DNA from 2 places in the Bradyrhizobium sp. USDA 326 genome. Region 1 is predicted to be linked to the other one. Evidence: predicted binding sites of a transcription regulator. Region 1 holds the regulator's gene; the other holds the start of a gene.
The links. The regulator HrcA, encoded in region 1, represses chaperone genes, less so after heat shock. The targets are predictions, from matches to a motif close to GTTAGCACTCNCNNNNNGNGAGTGCTAAC.
Positions count from the first base shown of each region.

Region 2: the regulator HrcA is predicted to act here: its motif matches at 3,849-3,877, upstream of groES (co-chaperone GroES).

Region 1 covers NZ_JBMGQA010000001.1:2,569,112-2,573,874, forward strand. The annotation lists gene ABIG06_RS12245 (hypothetical protein) at 1-675, shown strand, start outside; partial or broken gene grpE (nucleotide exchange factor GrpE) at 823-1,441, opposite strand; gene hrcA (heat-inducible transcriptional repressor HrcA) at 1,538-2,626, opposite strand; gene rph (ribonuclease PH) at 2,795-3,508, shown strand; gene rdgB (RdgB/HAM1 family non-canonical purine NTP pyrophosphatase) at 3,519-4,154, shown strand; gene hemW (radical SAM family heme chaperone HemW) at 4,171-4,763, shown strand, end outside.
Region 2 covers NZ_JBMGQA010000001.1:7,698,458-7,703,220, reverse strand. The annotation lists gene ABIG06_RS36660 (LysR family transcriptional regulator) at 1-802, shown strand, start outside; gene lepB (signal peptidase I) at 939-1,685, shown strand; gene groL (chaperonin GroEL) at 1,805-3,445, opposite strand; gene groES (co-chaperone GroES) at 3,491-3,805, opposite strand; gene ABIG06_RS36640 (usg protein) at 4,229-4,516, shown strand; gene ABIG06_RS36635 (tetratricopeptide repeat protein) at 4,525-4,763, opposite strand, start outside.

The DNA.
Region 1 (4,763 bases):
AAGATCGAGACCCCCGCGGGCCTCGCCTATTTCACCACCGAAAGCGGCAAGGCCGGCGATACCCCGGTGAAGCGCTATTCGATGATCGTGCCCGGCGCCGGCTTCTCCGGCTATGTCGCGGTGCAGATCCCGGAGAATGCGACCAAGATCTACACGGATGAAGCGGTGCGGCAGATGTTTGCGAGCACCGTCACCCGCAGGCAGGTCTCGGCTGAAGAGCAGATCGCGCTGATGCCGTTCAAGATCACCGATCTCGCCGACTTCAAGGACATCCGAACGCTCGCGCCGGGCAGCAGCATCATCCTCGCCGACGGCGATGAGAGCACGGGTTACGAGTCGAAGCCGTTCATGATTCTCGGCGTGATCGGCGCCACCCCGCAAGCCGCCGACGACCGCGCCCGCTTCGCCCAGGAGGCGGCGCTCCAGATTCCCGGCGTGCGCGAGTCGCGCATCACCATGTCCGAGCCGATTCGCATCAACGGCCAGCAGGGCTTCGAGACCCGGATCGACGGCGTCAGTGGCAAGGACAAGATCCCCGTGACCGTGGTGCAGTGGATCCGCTTCTCGACTGGCGGCGCATCATTGCGCATCATCGCCAGCGCCCCACGCGACCAGTGGCTGCCCGCCTTCACCCGCTTCCGCGCCGTCCGCGACGGCATCCAGCCGAAGGGCTAGCCTGCATCCGCAAGCGCAACGCGCGTCCTTCCTCGCTCGAGGAGTACGCTTGTTCGCGCACGCCTCGGAGGGTGAAGGTCGAGCCGCAACTGCGGGGGCCTACATGGTTCGAGACGGCGCTTGGCGCCTCCTCACCATCAGGTTCGATCAGTTCGGCGCGCTGTTCGATTCATTGTTGTTGGCGGCGGGGGCTGCCTTCGCACCGCCCTTGGCGACACCGACCAGCGCCGGGCGCAGCACGCGCTCGCCGATGGTGTAGCCGGCCTGCATGACCTGCACCACGGTGCCCGAGGGCACCGACGCGTCAGGCACTTCGTACATAGCCTGGTGGAAGTTCGGGTCGAACTTCTGACCCTGCGGATCGAGCTTCTTCACGCCATGCTTCTCGAGCGCGCTGTGCAGCGAGCGTTCGGTCAACTCGACACCCTCGATCAGCGCCGTAAGGCCGGGATCGGCCGCGGCACGCGCTTCCGCCGGAACGGCATCGAGCGCGCGCTGGAGATTGTCGGCGATGTCGAGCACATCGCGAGCAAAGCCGGTGATGCCATAGAGCCTCGCGTCGGCGACCTCCTTGCTGGTGCGCTTGCGCAGATTCTCCATCTCGGCCAGCGTCCGCAGCATGCGGTCGCGCGCCTCGGCGGCTTCCTTCTGCAACGTCTCGGCCGAGCCGGGCTCGGGATCGTCAGGCATGATGTAGGGCTTTGACACCACGGGCTCGCCGGTCGCTGCAGCCCGTGTCTTGAGGTTGCCGGTCTTGCTCGGTCATCGGCTCTAATCTCGAACTCGTTTCCAGGGATTGTTGGCCCGGATATCGTGCCTAAGCTCGCGAAAATCAAGCGCCCGTGATCGGCGGAAACGCCGGTCAGCCCCCCAGAAGGCGGCTGACGATACGGGCAGCGTAGTCCACGGTCGTGATCACGCGGGCATAATTCAGCCGCGTCGGGCCGATCACACCGAGAACGCCGACGATGTGGCCGGCGGCATCCCGATAGGGCGAGATGATGGTGGAGGACCCCGACAGCGAGAACAGCTTGTTCTCGCTGCCGATGAAGATGCGCACGCCCTCCGCCGTCTCGGCGCGGCCGAGCAGGTCGATCACGCCGCGCTTGGTCTCGAGATCGTCGAACAACAGGCGAACGCGCTCCAGATCCTCCAGCGCATGCAGATCTTCAAGCAGATTGGCATGGCCGCGGACGATCAGCTGGCGATCCTCGTTCTCGCCGCCGGACCAGCTGGCGATGCCGGCCGAGATCACCTTTTGCGTCAGCTGATCGAGCTCGGCACGGGCCTCTCCAAGTGCCGTCTCGAGCTCGAGCCGCGCCTCGGCCAGCGTGCGGCCGCGGATCCGCGCATTGAGGAAATTGCCGGCTTCGGTGAGCGCAGAGGAGGGAACTCCAGGCGGCAGCGTCAGCACGCGGTTTTCGACCTGGCCGTCCTCGCCGACGAGGATCACCAGAGCCTTCTCCGGTTCCAGCCGGACGAATTCGATGTGCTTTAGCCGCGCATTGGATTTTGGCGTCAACACCACAGCGGCGGCCCGGGTCAGGCCGGAAAGCCGCATCAGGGCCTGGTCCAGCGCCGCCTCGACCGACTGCGCCTCGCCCACCGAGGCGAGCTGGCTCTGGATCGACTGCCGCTCAGCCTCGTTGAGGTCACCGACCTGCATCAGGGCATCGACGAAGAAGCGCAGGCCGAGTTCCGTCGGCAACCGGCCGGCCGAGGTGTGCGGGGCATAGATCAGGCCGAGCTGCTCCAGATCGGCCATGACGTTACGGACCGACGCCGGCGACAGCGGCATGGCGATCAGGCGGGAAATGTTGCGCGAGCCGACAGGCTCGCCGGTCGTCAGATAGCTTTCGACAATTTGACGAAAAATGTCGCGGGAACGCTCGTTGAGCTGGGCAAGGCCTGCGCGCGGCGCGATCAGATGGATCGGATCGTGATGGGCCACAGACGGTAACTCCTCTCAGATACTCGTAATTTGTCTATCCCGGGCGCTTCTGACAAGCGTGGCGTTTGCGGCCGCGAAATCAGCGGGTGAAAAAACCTTGCCGCCCATCCCCGCCCCACCTACAAGCACCGCGAGCAGCCTTTTCCCGTGAGTTTTGGAGGATTTCCCATGCGGCCAAGCCGCCGTGCGCCTGACGAATTGCGCCCCGTGACGCTGGAGCGCGGCGTGGTGAAATATGCGGAAGGTTCCTGCCTGGTGAAATTCGGCGACACGCACGTGCTGGTCACCGCCACGCTGGAGGACCGCCTGCCGCCGTGGCTGAAGGGCCAGGGCCGCGGCTGGGTCACCGCCGAATACGGCATGCTGCCGCGCGCCACGTCGGAACGGACCCGCCGCGAGGCCTCCGCCGGCAAGCAGAGCGGCCGCACCGTCGAGATCCAGCGCCTGATCGGGCGCTCGCTTCGCACCATCATCAATCTCGAGGCGCTCGGCGAGCGCCAGATCACGGTCGATTGCGACGTGCTCCAGGCCGACGGCGGCACGCGCACGGCATCGATCACGGGCGCCTGGGTCGCCCTCGCCGACTGCGTCAACTGGATGAAGGCGCGGAACATGGTCAAGGCCAACGTGCTGCGCGACAACGTCGCCGCGATCTCCTGCGGCATCTACAACGGTACGCCGGTGCTCGATCTCGACTATGCCGAGGATTCCGAGGCCGAGACCGACGCCAATTTCGTCATGACCGGCGATGGCCGCATCATCGAGGTGCAGGGCACCGCGGAACGCGAGCCGTTCACGGAAGCCGAGCTCCTGGCGCTGATGGCGCTGGCCCGCAAGGGTGTCGCGCGCCTGGTGGACTTGCAGAAACTGGCTGTGGCGTAGTCAATAGGCCATGCACCGCCGAATCACGGACAAGCTGGTCATCGCGACCCACAATCCCGGCAAGCTCGCCGAGATGCGGGAGCTGCTTGCGCCGTACGGCATCGAAGCGGTGTCGGCGGGAGCGCTCGGCCTGTCCGAGCCGGAGGAAACCGGCAGCGATTTCCGCAGCAACGCCGCCATCAAGGCGATCGCGGCGGCGCAGGCGACCGGGCTTGCCGCCTTCGCCGATGATTCCGGCATCGTCGTCGATGCGCTCGACGGCGCGCCCGGCATCTACAGCGCGCGCTGGGCCGGCCCCTCCAAGGATTTCAACGCGGCGATGGCGCAGATCGAGCGCCTGTTGCAGGAGCGTGGCGCCAGCACGCCGGACAAGCGCAAGGCGCACTTCGTCTCCGCGCTGTGCGTCGCCTGGCCCGACGATCATCTCGAAGAGGTCGAGGCGCGCGTCGACGGCACGCTGGTCTGGCCGCCGCGCGGGACTGCCGGCTTCGGCTACGACCCGATGTTCCTGCCCGATGGCCACACCCGCACCTTCGGCGAGATGGAGAGCATCGAGAAGCACGGCCTGCCGCCGCTTGGCCTCGGCCTGTCGCACCGCGCCCGCGCCTTCGTGAAACTGGCGGAGATCTGCCTTGAGCCGCGCTAGAGCGTTTTCGAGCGAAGTGGACACCGGTTCGCGCCGGGAAAACGCGTCAAAACAAGAATCCGAAGCCTTCGGCGTCTACGTGCACTGGCCGTTCTGCCTGTCGAAGTGCCCCTATTGCGACTTCAACAGCCACGTTCGACACGCCGCGATCGACGAGGCGCGCTTCGCTTCGGCCTTTGCGCGCGAGATCGCTGCGACCGCCGCGCGCGTCCCCGGACGTGAGGTCACCTCGATCTTCCTCGGTGGCGGCACGCCGTCCCTGATGCAGCCCGCAACCGTCGGCGCCGTGCTCGATGCGATCGGCAAGCACTGGTCCGTCGCGGGCGACGTCGAAGTCACGCTGGAAGCGAACCCGACCAGCGTCGAAGCCACGCGCTTCGCCGGCTATCGCACCGCCGGCGTCAACCGCGTCTCGCTCGGCGTGCAGGCGCTCGACGATGCCTCGCTGAAGGCGCTCGGCCGCATGCACAGCGCGCGCGAGGCACTCGATGCCGTCGCCATCGCCCGCCGCTCGTTCGACCGCTATTCGTTCGACCTGATCTACGCCCGTCCCGACCAGACGCCGGCGATGTGGGCCGACGAGCTGCGTCTTGCGATCGATGAAGCGGC
Region 2 (4,763 bases), 5.1 Mb from region 1:
GGACGAGGGCACCTATGCCGGCGCCAGCGCGCGGCTGCGCATCGACGAGACCACCGTCGGCCGCAGGCTCGCGCGCATCCAGCGCGACCTCGGCGTGCTGCTGTTCGACGCGGTGGACGGGCTGCGCCGGCCGACGCGCCACTGCGAGGCGGTGCTCGAGCATGTCGGTGCGATGGCGGCGCATGCCGCAGCGATCGACCGCATCAAGGAGAGCCAGGTGGGCCCGGTCGGACGGCTGCGCATCGCCTCGACCAATGCGGTCGCCGAAGAGCTGCTGGCGCCGCATGCGAGCAGCTTCCTGCGCGATCACCCGGGGCTGACGCTGCAATTCCTCACCTCGAGCGGCAACGTCAAATTCTCGCGCTGGCAGGCCGATCTCGCTATCCGTCTGCGCAAGCCGGAGAAGGGCGACTTCACCATCTCCAAGCTCGGCGAGGTCAGGCTGTATTTCTTCGAGCCCGCGGACCGCGGCGGTGCCGAGCCGGTCGCGTGCGTCTATCCTGACGAGCTCGACGCGATCCCCGAGCAGCAGTTCCTGCGCGCCAAGCGTCTGACAAACGTGCGCTGCGTCACGGACAATGTCCGCATCATCCGCACCATGATCCAGTCGCATCAGGCCGTCGGCGTGCTGCCTGAGCACAGCTGCGGGCCGCTGCTCGCCGATCGCAGCCTGCGCGCCACGCTGCTGCCGAGGCGCCGCGACGTCTGGCTGCTGGTGCAGAACCATCTGAAGCGCGATCCGGCGACGCGCGTGACGATCGATTGGGTACGTTACTGCTTCAGGGATATGTCGCACGGCTGACCGCTGGCGACGTTCATGGCCTCGCATTGAACGCGGGCCGCGCGACGTGCGACCAAATTCGCAAGTTCGCTGGGGATTGAACGCGCGCGCAGGTTGCGTAATCTCGCGCCGACTACGTCTTTGACAGGGCAACTGCATGACCACTCTTGAGCAAACGATCCGTCCCTCGGCACGATCGCGGGAATGGAAGGTGATCGTCATCCTGATCCTGCTGATCCCGGTGCTGTGGTCGCCGCCGTTCCTGTTTCGATACTTCCTGTATCAGCCGTTCAACATCCCCTCGAATTCGATGGCGCCGACGCTGATGGTCGGCGACTACGTCTTTACGGCGAAATATGTCTATGGCTACGGCCGCTATTCCTTCCCCTTCGATTCGTCCTGGATCTCAGGTCGTGTCTTTGCCGGCGAGCCCGAGTACGGCGACCTCGTCGTTTTCCGAACGCCAAGGGATACCTCCGTCGATTACGTCAAGCGCGTGGTCGGGCTGCCCGGCGACCGCATCCAGATGCAGCAGGGCCGGCTCATCCTCAACGACCGTCCGGTGACGCGCGCCGCGCTGAAGGAGGCACAAGCCGGCGCCGCCTGCGGGGGCGATGACGAGGCGCAGGTCAAGCGCTGGCGCGAGACGCTGCCGAACGGCGCGAGCTATGTGACCTACGATTGTCTCGACAATGGCTTCCTCGACAACACCAGCGTCTACGCCGTGCCGCCAGGCCATCTCTTCGTGCTCGGCGACAACCGCGACAATTCCACCGACAGCTGCATGGCGTCCGCGATGGGCTTCATCCCGATGGACAATCTCATCGGCAAGGTGACGCGGATCCTCTGGTCGCTCGACGATGACGGCGAGCCGCGCTTCGAGCGGTTGGGGAAGGTGGAGTGAGGGGCCGTCATTCGGGGGCGCGCCCCGGAATGACCAGCGGCGAGACTTTGCACAAAAAACAAAAACCCCGGCATCGCTGCCGGGGTTTCGCATTTCTCGACTGTGCCTGAGCGGCTGGATCAGAAGTCCATGCCGCCCATGCCGCCGCCCGGAGGCATCGCCGGACCGGCGCCGCCCTTCTTGGGCAGCTCGGCGACCATGGCTTCCGTGGTGATCAGGAGCGCGGCCACCGAGGCTGCGTTCTGGATCGCGGTGCGGACCACCTTGGTCGGATCGATGATGCCCTTCTTGACGAGGTCGGCATATTCGCCGGTCTGGGAGTCGAAGCCGTAATTGTAGGCCTTGTTCTCCAGGATCTTGCCGACGATCACCGAGCCGTCTTCACCGGCGTTGATCGCGATCTGGCGAGCGGGCGCGGAGAGCGCCTTGCGCACGATCTCGACGCCGGTCTTCTGGTCGTCGTTCTTGGTGCGCAGGCCCTTGAGCTGCTCGGAGGCACGGAGCAGGGCGACGCCGCCGCCCGGGACGATGCCTTCCTCGACAGCCGCGCGGGTCGCATGCATCGCGTCATCAACGCGATCCTTGCGCTCCTTCACCTCGACCTCGGTCGCGCCGCCGACGCGGATCACCGCGACGCCGCCCGCGAGCTTGGCGAGACGCTCCTGGAGCTTCTCGCGGTCGTAGTCCGAGGTGGTCTCCTCGATCTGCGCCTTGATCTGGGCCACGCGCGCCTCGATGTCGGCCTTCTTGCCGGCGCCGTTGACGATCGTGGTGTTCTCCTTGTCGATCATCACCTTCTTGGCGCGACCGAGCATGTTGAGCGTGACGTTCTCGAGCTTGATGCCGAGATCTTCCGAGATCGCCTGGCCGCCGGTCAGGATCGCGATGTCCTGCAGCATGGCCTTGCGGCGATCGCCGAAGCCCGGAGCCTTGACGGCCGCGACCTTCAGGCCGCCACGCAGGCGGTTCACGACGAGGGTCGCGAGGGCTTCGCCTTCGACGTCCTCGGCGACGATGACCAGCGGCTTGCCGGTCTGCACCACGGCCTCGAGCAGCGGCAGCAGCTCGTTCAGCGAGGAGAGCTTCTTCTCGTTGATGAGGATGTAGGCGTCGTCCATCTCAACGCGCATCTTGTCGGCGTTGGTGACGAAGTAGGGCGAGATGTAGCCGCGGTCGAACTGCATGCCCTCGACGACGTCGAGTTCGGTCTCGAGCGACTTGGCTTCCTCGACGGTGATGACACCCTCGTTGCCGACCTTCTTCATGGCGTCGGAGAGGAACTTGCCGATCTCCTGGTCGCCGTTGGCCGAGATGGTGCCGACCTGGGCGATCTCGTCGTTCGAGGTGACCTTCTTGGAGTTCTTCTGGAGATCCGCCACGACGGCTTCGACAGCGAGGTCGATACCGCGCTTGAGGTCCATCGGGTTCATGCCGGCGGCGACCGACTTGGCGCCTTCGCGCACGATGGCCTGAGCCAGCACGGTGGCAGTGGTGGTGCCGTCGCCGGCCGCGTCAGCGGACTTGGAGGCGACTTCGCGCACCATCTGCGCGCCCATGTTCTCGAACTTGTCGTCGAGCTCGATCTCCTTGGCGACGGTGACGCCGTCCTTGGTGATGCGGGGAGCGCCGAACGACTTGTCGAGCACGACGTTGCGGCCCTTCGGGCCGAGCGTGACCTTCACCGCGTTGGCGAGAATGTCGACGCCGCGCAGCATCTTGTCGCGCGCTTCAACCGAGAATTTGACTTCTTTGGCTGCCATCTGGATTTTTCCTTGGAATGATGTGACTGGAGGGAGAGGGGGCTCTTAGGCCGCCTTCTTCTTGGACTCGCTGACCTCGAGAACGCCCATGACGTCGCTCTCCTTCATGATCAGCAGGTCCTGGCCGTCGATCTTGACCTCGGTGCCGGACCACTTGCCGAACAGCACGCGGTCGCCGACCTTCAGGTCGATCGGGATCAGCTTGCCGGACTCGTCGCGGCCACCCGGGCCAACGGCGACGACTTCGCCCTGGGAGGGCTTTTCCTTGGCAGTGTCGGGAATGATGATGCCGCCAGCGGTCTTCTCTTCTGCGTCGATGCGCTTGACCACGACGCGGTCGTGAAGCGGACGGAATTTCATGCAGTCCTCCTAAGCAATTGCACGTGTTGAGGATTTTGAGATTGTTAGCAGTCGTTGCCCGCGAGTGCTAGCGCGAGCCAAGTTGAAATAGGACAGGAATTTTGCGGGGGCAAGGGCTTCTAGCAGAAAAATCAGCACGCGGAAGCGTGGACTGCCAGAATCTCATTTCCATCGTTAACCAGCCTTGGAGCCAGCCTTGGACCAGCCTTGGGGGCCTCTTCGGGGCCCCGTGGGAGGCCGTATTAGCACGGAGTTATGTCTGCTGCTAACGCATTGAATTTCAACAGCTTGTTAAACTTTTGGGCTTGAGATGGGTTGTCAGTTTGCGTCACATTTCTCTCATGTGAGCGCATCGTTTCCGGGTGGCTCCCGGGGCACGGATCAAGCCACCCCCAAAATGCGCTCCTGCAAAGGAGGTTTGGCATGGGACTGCGGAGTGGGGGCGTTTCCGAGGATTTCCGGAAACAGATGCTAGGTTACGGACTGACGACGGCGCAAATCCTCTATCGCATGCCGGATCATCCGTCGCTGCTCCAGACCTACGTCTGGCAGAACTACGACATGTTTCCGAAATTTCCGGCGCTGAAGGATTTCCTGGCGTTCTGGCAGGAGAAGCTCGATGGTCCCCTCCATTCGGTCACGGTGGCGCATTCCAAGCTGATCAAGCCAGCCGAGCTGCGCGCCGTGGACGGCGTGTTCCGGCTGCATTGACGCAGGGATCAGACGACGCCGTTGCAATAGCGTATCCACATCGCGCGATAGGCGTCGTCCACGGCTCGCGCATATGAGACGGGGTTGCCGGCGGCCGCAGCGTTGATCTGTCCGGGCAGTTCGCGGCGCAATTGATCGAGTTCGCCGATCCGCGCCGCGCGGCCAGCTGCGATCTCGACATATGCCTCATCGCTCTCCGCGACCCAGTCCCGCAAGCCAAGCGCGGAGAGGATGGCGCCCGCGGCTC